DNA from 2 places in the Micromonospora sp. NPDC005194 genome. Region 2 is predicted to be linked to the other one. Evidence: predicted binding sites of a transcription regulator. Region 2 holds the regulator's gene; the other holds the start of a gene.
The links. Region 2 encodes HrcA, which represses chaperone genes, less so after heat shock. Its sites were predicted from a motif close to GGTTNGCACNCTCNNNNNGAGNGTGCNAACC; they were not measured.
Positions count from the first base shown of each region.

Region 1: a site for HrcA is predicted at 4,648-4,678, ahead of groL (chaperonin GroEL). Genes of this name have one in related genera too.

Region 1 is NZ_JBEXIA010000006.1:59,963-67,217, reverse strand. It holds gene ABZU53_RS07020 (S8 family serine peptidase) at 1-1,466, shown strand, start outside; gene ABZU53_RS07015 (GNAT family N-acetyltransferase) at 1,516-2,451, shown strand; gene ABZU53_RS07010 (hypothetical protein) at 2,529-2,774, shown strand; gene groL (chaperonin GroEL) at 2,833-4,455, opposite strand; gene ABZU53_RS07000 (hypothetical protein) at 4,726-5,466, opposite strand; gene ABZU53_RS06995 (cold-shock protein) at 6,192-6,395, opposite strand; gene ABZU53_RS06990 (GNAT family N-acetyltransferase) at 6,701-7,231, shown strand.
Region 2 is NZ_JBEXIA010000024.1:61,260-68,514, reverse strand. It holds gene ABZU53_RS20735 (serine hydrolase domain-containing protein) at 1-279, opposite strand, end outside; gene ABZU53_RS20730 (histidine triad nucleotide-binding protein) at 276-635, opposite strand; gene ABZU53_RS20725 (SDR family oxidoreductase) at 683-1,444, shown strand; gene ABZU53_RS20720 (16S rRNA (uracil(1498)-N(3))-methyltransferase) at 1,646-2,380, opposite strand; gene dnaJ (molecular chaperone DnaJ) at 2,382-3,527, opposite strand; gene hrcA (heat-inducible transcriptional repressor HrcA) at 3,601-4,623, opposite strand; gene ABZU53_RS20705 (DUF4870 domain-containing protein) at 4,850-5,488, shown strand; gene hemW (radical SAM family heme chaperone HemW) at 5,602-6,825, opposite strand; gene ABZU53_RS20695 (enoyl-CoA hydratase-related protein) at 6,845-7,255, shown strand, end outside.

The sequences.
Region 1 (7,255 bases), on a different contig from region 2:
CCGGCGCCGGCCTCGCCGTCGCGGTCCTGGTCGCCATCGGGTACGCGGTGCTGCTGGCCCGCCCGACGGCACGCACCCCGAGTCGCCGGGTCGCCGCGCTGGCGGTGGCGGTCCTGCTGGTGACGGTGGGTGTCGTCGACGTCGGGCCCGGCCAACCCGGCCTGTACGGGGAGCGACTGCTGGTGGTGCTGCGCGAGCAGGCCGACCTGAGCGGGATCCCGGCCGGCGCCCCCGGGCAGGCCGGACGGGACGCCCGGGCGGCGGAGGTCTACCGGCGGCTGGTGACCACCGCCGACCGCAGCCAGGCCGACCTGCGCCGCACGGCGGGGCGGCTACGACTCGACCCGGTGCCGTACTACCTGGTCAACGCGGTCGAGGTGGATGGCGGCCCGGCCGTACGGGCCTGGCTCGCGCGGCGACCCGAGGTGGCTCGGGTGCTGGTCAGCCAGCGCCTGCGGCCGCTGCCGGCCCCGGCGGGGCAGAGCCGGGGCACCGCGCCCGCGCCGACCGGCCCGGAGTGGAACATCCGTCAGCTCGGCGCGGACCGCGTCTGGTCCCAGCTGGGGGTGACCGGCAGGGGAATCGTGGTCGGCAGCTCCGACTCCGGCGTGGACGGCGGCCATCCGGCGCTGCGGGCCGGGTTCCGTGGCGGGGACGACTCCTGGTACGACCCGTGGGACGGCACCCGGACGCCGAACGACCAGGGCGGGCACGGCACCCACACGGTGGGCAGCGCGGTCGGGCGGGACGGCATCGGGGTGGCGCCGGACGCGCAGTGGGTGGGCTGCGTCAACCTGGACCGCAACCTGGGCAGCCCGGGGCACTACCTGGACTGCCTTCAGTTCATGTTGGCGCCCTTCCCGGCCGGCGGTGATCCGTTCACCGACGGCCGGCCAGAGCGCGCCCCGCAGGTGCTGACCAACTCGTGGGGCTGCCCGGCGATCGAGGGCTGCGACCGGGAGGCCCTGCTCCCGGCCACCACGGCGCTGGACGCCGCCGGGATCTTCGTGGTCGCCGCGGCCGGCAACACCGGCCCGTGGTGCGCGTCGATCGACGACCCGCCCGCTCCGTACGCGAACGTGCTGACCGTGGGCGCGGTGGACGCGCACCGGCGGGTGGCCGAGTTCTCCTCACGCGGGCCGGTGCCGGGCGGCACGGGCAAACCGGACGTGCTGGCGCCCGGGGTGGGCGTGGTGTCGGCCATGCCCGGCGGCGGGTACGCGGCGCTGGACGGCACGTCGATGGCGACCCCGCAGGTGGCGGGAGTGGTCGCGCTCATGTGGTCGGCGAACCCGGCGCTGGTCGGGGACCTGACCAGGACCCGGCAGATCCTGCGGGACACCGCGACGCCGGCCGAGCCGACGTACCGTTCCGGCAACCCCACCGACGCCTGCGGCGGCCCGGCGAACGTCACCGGCGCCGGCCAGGTCGACGCGTACGCAGCCGTTCGCGCCGCCCGGGGGTGAACGAGGGCGGGGCCGGTCACCGCCAGCAGGTGATCTAGGGTCGGCGACCATGGACGCCGAGATCACCGTCGCCGAACTGAGCCCCGACCTCGCGCCCACCGTGACGCGGTTCTGCGCGCAGGCGCTCGACCTGCCCGAGGACGCCGCCGAGGCGGCCGCCATCGTGGACGTGCTGTGGACCCGGGCCGCTGCCGACCGCGCGGTGGTCGGGCTGGGCGCGTACCGGGGGAACGACCTGGTCGGGGTGCTGCTCTGCTCGGTGTCGCCGGCCGAGGTGGGCATCGGGCACGTGGACCTGGTCGCGGTGCTCCCCGGGCAGCGCCGCCGGGGGGTGGGCCGCGCGCTGCTGTCGCGGGCCGAACAGGCACTCGCCGAGCGCGGCGTCACCGAGGTGCTGCTCGCCGGAAACCCGCCGTACTACGCCTGGCCGGGCATCGACGTGCGGTACACGCCAGCGGTGTGCGCCGCCCTGGCGCTCGGCTACCACCAGGACCGGACCGCCTGGAACATGACGGCGGACCTGTCGTACGACGAGTCACCGGCCCTGCGGTCGACGGAGGCCGCGGAGCAACGGCTGGCTGGGCAGGGCATCACGGTACGCCGGGCGGAGCCCGCGGACCTGCCGGCGCTGGCCGCGTTCGCCCGGTCCACCTTCGGTGGCGCCTGGGACGGCGAGCTGGCCGGGTCGGTGGGCCGCGCGGGGGCGGGCTGCCACCTGGCGGAGCGGACCGGCGAGGTGCTGGGTTTCGCCGCCTACGGGTCGTCCCGGCCGAGCTGGTTCGGGCCGATGGGCACCGCGCCCGCCGCCGAGGGGTCGGGCATCGGCGGGGTGCTGCTGCGACGCTGCCTGCGCGACCAGCGTGCGGCGGGGGTGGACCGGGCGCAGATTGGCTGGGTGGGGCCGGTGCCGTTCTACTCGGGCAGCGCGGGCGCCCGGATCGAGCGGGTCTTCTTCCTGTACCGGCGGACCCTACCGGTGACGTGAGAGGGCAAATGGGACATGAGTCCATTCGCCCGCATTACCCATCGACGCCCCCTACCGTTTCGGTAGAGGAGGCAGCCATGACCACGGATGACGACCAGACCGAGGACGGCCCGCCGATCACCTGGAAACCGGTCGGCGAACTGCCCGGCCAACTCCCGTTCGACCGGCTCGACTACGGCGACGCCGAGCAACTTGCCGAGATGACCACCGACGGCGAGCGGCTGACCGAGGAACCGCAGGAGATGGTGGACGCGCCGATCCAGCTGCTCCCGCCGTACGACCGGGCGCAGAAGCGCCGCAACCAGCGCCCACTGCCCACCTGACGACGAACGGGGCGGACCGCGTCAGCGGCCCGCCCCGTTCGGTGTGTCGGAACTGGACTCAGAAGTCCATGTCCCCGCCACCCGGGCCCGCCGGGGCAGCCGGGTTCTTCTCCGGCTTGTCCGCGACGACGGCCTCGGTGGTGAGGAAGAGCGCCGCGATGGAAGCGGCGTTCTGCAGCGCCGAGCGCGTCACCTTGGCCGGGTCGATGATGCCCGCGGCCAGCAGGTCGACGTACTCGCCGTTGGCGGCGTTGAGGCCGTGACCCGCTTCGAGGTTACGGACCTTCTCCACCACGACGCCGCCCTCGAGGCCGGCGTTGACGGCGATCTGCCGCAGCGGGGCGTCCAGCGCGACCTTGACGATGTTGGCACCGGTCGCCTCGTCGCCGACCAGGTCCAGCTTGTCGAAGGCGGTCTTGCCGGCCTGCACCAGCGCGACGCCACCACCCGGGACGATGCCCTCCTCGACGGCGGCCTTCGCGTTGCGAACGGCGTCCTCGATGCGGTGCTTGCGCTCCTTGAGCTCGACCTCGGTGGCCGCGCCGACCTTGATCACCGCAACGCCACCGGCCAGCTTGGCCAGCCGCTCCTGCAGCTTCTCGCGGTCGTAGTCGGAGTCGCTCTTGTCGATCTCGGCCCGGATCTGGTTGACCCGACCCTGGATCTGGTCGGCGTCGCCGGCACCGTCGACGATGGTGGTCTCGTCCTTGGTCACCACGACCTTGCGGGCGCGGCCCAGCATGTCGAGGCCGACGGCGTCCAGCTTGAGGCCGACTTCCTCGCTGATGACCTGGCCACCGGTGAGGATGGCGATGTCGGCGAGCATGGCCTTGCGGCGGTCACCGAAGCCCGGCGCCTTGACGGCGACGGACTTGAAGGTGCCCCGGACCTTGTTGACGACCAGGGTGGCCAGGGCCTCGCCCTCGATGTCCTCGGCGATGATCAGCAGCGACTTGCCCGACTGCATGACCTTCTCCAGGATCGGAAGCAGGTCCTTGACCGACGAGATCTTGCTGTTGACGATCAGGAGGTAGGGGTCGTCGAAGACGGCCTCCATGCGCTCCGGGTCGGTCATGAAGTAGGCCGAGATGTAGCCCTTGTCGAAGCGCATACCCTCGGTGAGCTCCAGCTCCAGCCCGAAGGTGTTGCTCTCCTCGACGGTGATGACGCCTTCCTTGCCGACCTTGTCCATCGCCTCGGCGATGATCTCGCCGACGGTGCTGTCGCCAGCGGAGATGGAGGCGGTGGAGGCGATCTGCTCCTTGGTCTCGACGTCCTTGGCGAGCTTGGACAGCTCCTCCGAGACGCTCGCGACCGCAGCCTCGATGCCCCGCTTCAGGGCCATCGGGTTGGCGCCGGCGGCCACGTTGCGCAGGCCCTCGCGAACCAGGGCCTGGGCCAGGACGGTCGCCGTCGTCGTGCCGTCACCGGCGACGTCGTCGGTCTTCTTGGCGACCTCCTTGACCAGCTCGGCGCCGATCTTCTCGTACGGATCCTCGAGCTCGATCTCCTTGGCGATGCTCACACCATCGTTGGTGATGGTGGGGGCACCCCACTTCTTCTCGAGCACGACGTTGCGGCCCTTCGGGCCGAGGGTCACCTTTACGGCGTCGGCGAGCTGGTTCATGCCCCGCTCGAGGCCGCGGCGCGCCTCTTCGTCGAACGCGATCATCTTTGCCATACGGCGTTGTCCTCCTGGACACTCACGGCCACCCGAGTGTGTGTCCCGGATGGGCCGCCTGGTTTACGCACCTTGGGACGCCGCCACCAGGCGACGACGACGTCCTCCGGCCGGGCCGGATAGCCCGCGACGACCGGCCATGTGCCGCCCCGGCGTCTCCACGCCTGGGCAACCTGGCCCCACCGTCCCGACCGTTGGCACTCACGGTACGCGAGTGCCAATGACTTGTTTAGCACTCTCACCTGCCGAGTGCAAGCACGATGACGCCGCTCAGCCGAGTTCGGCCGCCAGTCCGGCGCTGTTCACCGGCCCCTCATGGGCCCGCTGCTCGGTGTACGTGACCAGCAGACCGATCAACTGGACGAGGTGGGCCGGCAGCGCCAGCAGCGCCGCGACACCGATCACCGCCACCACCCCGACCGCGGCGCCCGGGGACGCGAACGGGTCCGTGCCCAACGCGCCGGTGCCCACCGACTCCAGGAAGCCCGGAACCACGGTGCCGACGATCACAGCCCCGCCCACCACGGCCACCCGGCCGAGCAACAGCCCGAGCCGGGCGTGGAACATCCCGAACGACCGGCCGATCGGGTTCTGCCGCTCGAACAGGTAGACCGGACCGACCAGGCTCAACGCGAACGCCAGATAGATGCCCGGCAGGACGCAGAAGCAGAAGCCGATACCGATGAGCACGCTGACCAGCAACGTCCAGCCCCAGAGGCCGAGCGCCCGGCGCAGGCCGTACCGCAGCGCCGCATCCAGGCTGGCGGGCCGCCCGGTGGCCTGCTGGGTGATCACCCAACTGCCGGCGGCCCACCCCACCGCCTGCACCAGACCGATCAGCAGGCTGCCGCCGACCAGCACGACGGCGAGGGTCGCCAGGGTGGCGGCGAAGTTGTCCGGCAGCCCGGCCGCCGGATCCATCTCGGCCTGCGCCTCCCAGCCGGGCGACGGGTCCACACCCAGCGAGATGACCGAGAGCACCGCCGCCGGCAGGACCTGCGTGAGCAGCATGATCGGCACCAACTGCCGCCAGCTTCGGCGCAGCGCGCCCCCGCACCGCTCGAACCAGGCCCCAATGCCGGCACCGGGCGGAGTGACCAGGGCGTCGTTCGGATCGAACCCGTGACCTGGCGGGTACCAGCTGACCGGCGCCCCCGGATACCACGGCTGCCCACCGTAGGGACCAGACCCCGGCGGGTAGCCGCCGGTGGGCGGAAAGACCCAGCCCTGCGGCGGCGCACCGGCCGGACCCCAACCGCCCCGCGCGGGATCCCAACCGGGCGGCGGCCCAGCCGGTGGACCCCAACCGCCCTGCGCGGTGGGATCCGGCGTACCCGCCGGACCGGCCTGCCCCCAACCCTGGGGGATCGGGCCGGGTGGCGGCCCGTATCCAGGCGGCATCGCAGGGCCGGGGCCGTATCCAGGCGGCATCGCAGGGCCGGGGCCGTATCCGGGTGGCATCGCAGGGCCGGGGTCGTGTCCGGGTAGCGGCCCGGGGGCTGCGCCGGAGGCCGGTGGCGTGCCCGGGGCCGCGCCGGAGATGGGTGAGGTGGGGTCGGACGGGCCCGGCTCACCCGGCCCGGAGGGCGTGGTGGGTGGGGGCGGCTGGTCGGTCATGAACCCTCCTCAGCATCGGCTGGAACGGCTCACGATCTTCCCGGGTGGGCGTCCGCACCGCAGCCCCGACCCGCCAGCCGATCGGGGGTGATCCGCGAGCGAAAAGGTCGGGAATTCGCTCAGGCGATGACGCGTACGTGTTCCGCCTGCGGGCCCTTCTGGCCCTGGGCGATCTCGAACTCCACCCGCTGGCCGTCGTCGAGCGCCTTGTAGCCGTCCATCTCGATCGCGGAGAAGTGGACGAACACGTCCTGACCGCCGTCGACGGCGATGAAGCCGTAGCCCTTTTCGGCGTTGAACCACTTCACGGAACCCTGTGCCACGGTGCACTTCCCTCACTCTTGCGCAGCGTTGCCTGCCCGGGCGCGCGGCACGGCCGGACGCCCTCGGACCACCGCCTCAGCGATCGACGACGGCCGCTGAAAGGGTGACCGAAATCGCACGCTACACGAGGAGTGACGGCCGCGCACGACCCCAAATCGGGCGTATTCCCGGGCGATCCGACCGGGCCCGGGGGCCGGACCGGAACGGGCCACGGACGACCGGTCCCGGCTCGCCGCCCGGCGGCCCGGCGGCGGGGCGGGGCACGCCCCGAGGCAGCTCCCGCCCCTGTGGTAGGCATGCAGACATGACCACCGATATCGGCTCAGCCGCCGTTCGGCAGGCCGAGATCCACCGGGTCCGGCCGGAGGACGCCGCCCGGATGCGGGCACTGCGCCTGGAGATGCTCGCCGACGCGCCCTTGGCCTTCCTGGAGACCGTGGCGGACGCGGCGGCCCGACCGCACCGCGAGTTCGCCGCGCGGGTGGCGTACACGTCGGCCGGCCCCCACAACGCGCAGTTCGTCGCGGACCCGGGCGGCCGTCTGGTCGGGCACGCCGGCGGCACGGTCGCGCCGAACGAGCCGGGGCTGACCGTCATCTACGCCGTGTACGTCACGCCGGCCTGGCGGGGCAGCGGGCTGCTCGGCGAGCTGATCGACGGGGTGGCCGCCTGGTCCCGGGCCTGCGGCCGACCGGAGCTGCTGCTGGAGGTGGTGGTAGGCAACGACCGCGCCTACCGGGCCTACCGGCGGCTGGGCTTCACCGACACCGGCGTGCGAGTCCCCCACCCCACGATCCCCGCCCTGAACGAACTACAGATGCGCCGAACAGCCTAGAAACAAGAGAACCCATCCCAAGGC
Region 2 (7,255 bases):
AAGGTCCAGGTGCCGGCCCACCGGGTCATCCAGGTCCAGCAGCCCGTCGTCGCGGCACTGGAGGGTGAGCACCGCCGTGAAGGTCTTGGTGACCGAGCCGATCCGGAACTGGGTGCCCGGACCCAACGGGCTGTCGGTGCCGGTGCCCCCGACAGTGCAGCTCCACAGCGGTCGGTCGGCCCGGTGCAGCGCCGCCGACACCGCCGGCACCCGGGCGTCGGCCTGCACCCGGCGGACCAGCCGGCCCAACCGGTCGTGCGCGTACGGGCCGGCCGTCACGCCAGGTCCCGGGCGAGCATCGGGCCGAGCGGCGCGCCACCGAGCAGGTGCGCGTGCGCGTGGAACACCTCCTGCCCGCCGTACACCCCGGTGTTGAACATCAGCCGGAACCCGTCGCCGAGCAGCCCCTCGTCATCGGCCACCGCGGCGGCCGTGGCGAGCACCGCACCGGCCAGCGCCGGGTCACCCTCGGCGAGCGTGGCGACGTCGGCGTAGTGCTCCTTCGGAATGACCAGGACGTGCACCGGGGCCTTCGGGTCGATGTCGCGGAAGGCGAGCGTGGTGGCGGTCTCCCGGACCACGGTGGCCGGAATCTCCCCGGCGACGATGCGGCAGAACAGGCAGTCGGATCCCATCGGGGCAGTGTAAGGACGCGGGGCACGGCTGAGGCAGGATGGCCGGCATGACGGATCGGGCGGTACTGGTGACTGGTTCCTCGCGTGGCATCGGCCGCGCGGTGGTGGAGGCGTTCGCCGCCAGCGGCGACCGGGTGGCCATCCACCACCGCGACTCCGGCGACGCGGCCGAGGAGCTGCGCGCGGGGCTGCCCGGCTCGGGGCACGTGGTGGTCCGCGCCGACCTCACCGACCCGGACGCCGTCCGGGCCATGGTCGACCGGGCCGCCGAACTGCTCGGCGGGCTGGACGTGCTGGTCAACAACGCCGGGACGTACGGCGACCGGGACGACCCGCACCCGATCTTCGGCGCCTCCTACGAGCAGTGGCAGCAACGCTGGCGGCAGGTGCTCGAGACCAACCTGACCGGCGCCGGCAACGTCATCTGGTGCGCCGCCCAGCACATGCGTGAACGCGGCGGGCGGATCGTCAACGTCTCGTCCCGGGGCGCGTTCCGCGGCGAGCCGCACCAGCCGGCGTACGGGGCCAGCAAGGCGGGGCTCAACGCGCTGGGCCAGTCCCTCGCCGTGGCCCTCGCGCCGTACGGCATCACGGTGGCCACCGTCGCGCCGGGCTTCGTGGCGACCGACATGGTCACCGAGTACCTGAGCGGTGCGGAGGGCGCGGCGATCCGGGCGCAGAGCCCGTTCGACCGGGTGGCCCGGCCGGAGGAGATCGCCGCCGCGGTGCACTGGCTGGCGTCCCCCGAGGCCGAGTGGGCCTCCGGCACGATCGTCGACCTCAACGGCGCCTCCTACCTGCGCACCTGACCACCCGCCAGCCCGCGCCGCCACCGGCCAGGGCCTCCCGCCTGCTCATCACGTCCTTTGCTCTGCTTCAACCACGGCAACACTCAACGGCCGAAACTGTTGCGTCGGTTGAAGCAGAGCAAAGGACGCGGACAAGGTGGGATGCCTGGGTCGGGGCACGAGTCACCACAGCTACACGAGTCACCACAGCTAGCGGTGGGACTACCAGCGGCCGAGGCGGGTGGCGAGCACGCTGAGCGCGGCCACGCCGGCCGTGGAGGTCCGCAGCACCTCCGGCCCGAGGCGTACCGGCCGGCCGCCGGCCTCGCGGAAGGCGGTCAACTCGGCCGGAGCGATGCCGCCCTCGGGGCCGACGACCAGGACGATCTCACCGATGGAGGGCAGGTCGGCGGTGGTGAGCCGCTCCTCGGCCTCCTCGTGCAGGACGAACCCGGCGGCGGCGCCGGCGATGCGGCGGGCGACCGTCGCGGTGGACTCGTCGGGCGCGCCGGCCACCACCGGCAGCCAGGGCCGGCGGGCCTGCTTCGCCGCCTCGCGGGCGGTGGCGACCCACTTCTCGCGGGCCCGTACGCCCCGGTCGCCGCGCCACTGGGCCACCGAGCGCGACGCCGCCCAGGGCACGATCTCGTCCACCCCGACCTCGGTCATCGCCTGCACGGCCAGCTCGCCCCGGTCACCCTTGGCGATGCCCTGCACGGTGACGATCCGGGGTACGGGCGCGTCCGCGTACCCCCGGGAGGTGACGGCGACCTCCAGGCTGCCCCGGCCGACGGCGGTGACCACGGCGGCGGCCGTGCCGCCCCGCCCGTCGGCGAGCAGCAGCTCCTCGCCGACGCGCAGCCGCTGCACGGTGGCGGCGTGGTGCCCCTCGGGCCCGTCGAGGGTCAGCGCGTCGCCGGTGGGCAGCGCGTCGACCAAAAAGAGCGGCGCGGACACGTCAGGCGTGGCCGTTGAACGCGTCGCGCATCCGGGAGAAGAAGCCGCCCTGCTTGGTCAGCTCGGCGACCTCCTCACCCCGGGTCTTGGCGAAGTCGCGCAGCATCTTCTCCTGGTCGGGGTCGAGCTTGGTGGGCGTCCGGACGTCGAGGTGCACGTAGAGGTCACCCCGGCCGGTGCCGCGCAGGTGCGGCACACCCCGGGCGCGCAGCCGCAGCGTGCTGGCCGGCTGGGTGCCGGCCTTGACGTCGACGGTCTCCTCGCTGTCCAGCGTCTTGATGGTGAGCCGGGTGCCCAGCGCGGCGGCGGTCATCGGCACGGTGACCCGGCAGTGCAGGTCGTCGCCCTTGCGGGAGTAGACGTCGTGTGGCCTCTCGTGGATCTCCACGTAGAGGTCACCGGCGGTGCCGCCGCCCGGGCCGACCTCGCCCTGCTGGGCCAGCCGGATCCGCATGCCGTCCTCGACACCGGCCGGGATCTTGACGGTGAGCGAACGGCGGGTGCGCACCCGGCCGTCGCCGGCACAGGTGGGGCAGGGGTGCGGGATGGTCGTGCCGTAGCCCTGGCAGACGGTGCACGGCCGGGCGGAGACCACCTGGCCGAGGAAGGTGCGCTGCACCGACTGCACCTCGCCCCGACCGCCGCACGCCTCGCAGGTGGCCAGGTGGGTGCCGGCCGCCGTGCCGGCGCCCGAGCAGGTGGTGCAGAGCACCGCGGTGTCGACGGTGATCGGGGCCTCGACGCCGAACGCCGTCTCGTGCAGGTCGAGTTCGAGCCGCAGGATCGCGTCGGCGCCCGGCCGGGTCCGCGGCCGTGGGCCACGGGCGCCACCTGCCGCGCCGCCGAAGAACGCGTCCATGATGTCCTGGAAGCCGACGAACGGGCCGGCTCCGCCCGGGCCACCCGGGCCGCCCGCGCCGCCGCCTCCCGGGGCGAGCGGGTCGCCACCCAGGTCGACGATCTGCCGCTTGCGGTCGTCCGAGAGGACCTCGTACGCGGCGTTGATGTCCTTGAACTTCTCCTGGGCCTCCGGGTCCGGATTGACGTCCGGGTGGAACTGGCGTGCCAGCTTGCGGTAGGCGCGCTTGATCTCGTCATCGGAGGCTTCCCGGCTGACACCGAGGATGCCGTAGTAGTCCCTGGCCACTGCGTTCCGTGTCCTCATGTTCGTCTCGCGTTACGCCGACCGGCGGCCGCAGCCGGCCGTCGGCCCTGACTGGTCAGTTCTGGGCCAGCAGCTCGCCCACGTAGCGTGCCACGGCGCGCACCGTGGCGATGGTGCCGGGGTAGTCCATGCGGGTGGGCCCCAACACGCCGAGGCCGCCCACGATGGTGGCACCCGGGCCGTACCCGGTGCTGACCACCGAGGCGGCGCGCAGGTTGTCGAACTCGTTCTCGTCGCCGATCAGGACCCGGGTCGTGCTGGGCTCGGTCTCGCCGATGAGCTTGAGCAGCACGACCTCCTCCTCCAGCGCCTCCAGGATGGGTCGCAGCGAGCCCTGGAAGTCGAGCAGGCCGCCCCGGGTGAGGTTGGCGGTGCCGGCCAGGGCGATGCGTTCCTCGTGCCGCTCGACAAGCGTCTCCAGCAGGACGGTGGAGAGGGTGGTCATCGCCGGACGCAGCTCGGCCGGCGCCTCCTCGACCAGCGCCTGCACCAGCGGCGGGGTCTCGGACAGCCGGGCGCCGGCGAGCTTCTCGTTGACGAGCCGGCGCAGGTCGGTGACGTCGTCGGCGGGGACCGGGCCGGGCAGCTCCACCAGCCGCTGCTCGACCCGCCCGGTGTCGGCGATCATGACGAGCATCAGCCGGGTGGTGGAGATCGGCACCAGCTCCAGGTGCCGCACCGAGGAGCGGGCCAGGCTCGGGTACTGCACGACGGCCACCTGCCGGGTGAGCTGGGCGAGCAGGCGTACGGTGCGGTGCACCACGTCGTCGAGATCGACCGCGCCGACGAGGAAGCGCTCGATGGCCCGACGTTCGGCGGGACTGAGCGGCTTGACCCGGGACAGCCGGTCGACGAAGAGGCGGTAGCCGCGGTCGGTGGGCACCCGGCCGGCACTGGTGTGCGGCTGCCGGATGTAGCCCTCCTCCTCCAGCACGGCCATGTCGTTGCGGACCGTCGCCGGGGAGACCCCGAGCTGGTGGCGCTCGACCAGCGCCTTGCTGCCGACCGGCTCCTGGGTGGAGACGTAGTCCTCGACGATGGCGCGGAGCACGGCGAGCTTGCGGTCGTCCAGACCCATCCTCCGCACCTCCTGTCGCACGTCGGCCGGCGGCCCACCCGGGGCCGACGGCCGTCCTGGCACTCGACTGTAACGAGTGCCAGTCTACGTCGGCACCCCCACCGACGCGATGATCAACGACAGGCCGTGGGTGCGGCCCGCGCCACCTTGCGCGGGCCGATCGGCCCGCGCGGCCGGGCGGTATCGCTCTGGTGCGACGTTGCCGCCGACACCTACCGTGACAGTCATGACTGAACCACCTCGCCCTCCCGGCGCGGGAGACCCCGGCAGTTACCCGCCGGAGCCGACTCTCCCGGGCTCGCCCTCCGCGGCCGAGCCGCCCACCGCACCACTGTCCGGGGCACCCGGCCCGGCCGGCTATCCCCCGGCCGGTGGCTATCCGCCGCCCACCGGTGACCAACCGCCGTCGGGCGGCTACCCTCCGCCAGGTGGTTACCCCCCGCCGGGCGGTTACCCCCCGGGCAGCCCGACTGGCGGCTATCCGACCGGCGGCGCCTTCGGCGGCCCCGGCGGCGGCTACGCCAACAACGAGGACAAGACCTGGGCGCTGGTCGCGCACTTCGGCGGCGCGGCCGGCATGATCATCAGTGGGGGCGTGCTCGGCTGGGTCGCCCCGCTGGTGGCGATGCTGGCCCGGGGCAACCAGTCCCCGACGGTCCGGGCGCACGCCGTCGCCGCGCTCAACTTCCAGCTCATCTGGTCGATCGTCGGCCTGGTCGGCTGGGTGCTCTCGTGCATCCTGATCGGCTTCATCGGCGTCGGGGCGGCCATCATCCTCGGTGCCGTGTTCGGCATCCTCGCCGGCATCAAGGCCAACGAGGGCAGCCTCTACCGCTACCCCCTCTCGGCCAACCTCGTCAAGTGATCCGGGCCGGCCGCTCCCCCGGCCGGTCCGGCGCACCGCCCGCACGGCCGGCCGGGGCGCGGGCTGACCGGCGACGGTCGGTCGCACCTGCCGGCCGGGGCGGCGCGTCCGGGTCAGGGCAGCAGGTCGCGGACGACCGCGTCGGCGAGCAGCCGGCCGCGCAGCGTGAGCACCGCTCGGCCGGCGGCGTAGTCCCCGGCGGCCAGCAGGCCGTCGGCGAGGGCCCGCTCGGCGCCGGCCCGGCCGGCCGCGTCGAGCACCGCCAGCGGCAGCCCGCTGGCGAGCCGCAGCCGGAGCATCACGTCCTCCATGTGGGCCTCGTCGACGGTGAGCACCTCGCGGGCCAGGCCGGGTGACGCGCCGGAGGCCAGCCGCTGGGCGTACGTCGTGGGGTGCTTGACGTTCCACCAGCGCACCCCGCCGACGTGGCTGTGCGCCCCCGGGCCGAGCCCCCACCAGTCCGCGCCGGTCCAGTAGAGCAGGTTGTGCCGGCACCGGGCCGCGTCGGTGCGCGCCCAGTTGGACACCTCGTACCAGGACAGGCCGGCCGCGTCGAGGGCGGCCTCCGCGGCCAGGTAGCGGTCCGCGGCGACGTCGTCGCTGGGGTACGCCAGCTCGCCGCGCCGCATCCGGGCGGCGAGCCGGGTGCCGTCCTCGACGATGAGGGCGTACGCGCTGACGTGATCGACCCCGGCGGCGACGACCTGCTCCAGGGTTGCGGCGAAGTCCTCGACCCGCTCCCCCGGCGTGCCGTAGATCAGGTCCAGGTTGACGTGCTCGAACCCGGCGTCGCGTGCCTCAAGGGCGGCGGCGGTGGCCCGACCGGCGCTGTGTTTGCGGTCCAGGATCGCCAGCACCCCCGGGGAGGCGGACTGCATGCCCAGCGAGATCCGGGTGTAGCCGGCTGCCCGCAGCCGCCGCAACGACTCCGGGGTCACCGACTCCGGGTTGGCCTCGGTGGTCACCTCGACGTCGGCGGCGAGCCCCCAGGTGCGGTCGATGCCGTCGAGGATGCGGGCCAGGTCGTCGGCGGGGAGCAGGGTCGGGGTGCCGCCGCCGACGAAGACCGTGTCGACCCGGGGCGGCGGACTGTCGCCGAGCACCCGGGCGGCGAGCGACAGCTCGGCCAGCACGGTGTCGGCGTACGCCTCGCGGCTGGCGCCCCCGCCCAGCTCGGCGGCCGTGTAGGTGTTGAAGTCGCAGTAGCCGCAGCGACTGGCGCAGAACGGCACGTGGACGTACACGCCGAAGCCGCGCGCGCCGACCGCCGAGGTGGCGGTGGCGGGCAGCGATCCGTCGACGGGGACGGTCTCACCATCTGGAAGGACGCCGGGCATGGCCACTAGTGTGCCCGGCATGACCTCTCCCGACGTCCTCGTGCGGGTCGCCACGGCCCGTGGGGTGACCACCCTCACCCTGGACAGCCCACACAACCGCAATGCGCTCTCCACCGCCCTGATGACCCAGTTGCTGGCCGGACTGGCCGACGCGGTGGCCGACGACGCGGTCCGGGTGATCGTGCTGGACCACACGGGCCCGGTCTTCTGCGCGGGCGCGGACCTGAAGGAGACCGCTGCGGCGTACGCCAGCGGCACGGTGCCGGCCGGGATGCTGGGGGACGTGCTGGCGGCGCTCTGGGACTGCCCGAAGCCGGTGCTCGCGCGGGTCGCCGGGCCGGCTCGGGCCGGCGGGCTGGGCCTGATCGCGGCCGCCGACCTGGCGGTCTGCGCCGACGAGGCGACGTTCGCCTTCACCGAGGTGCGGATC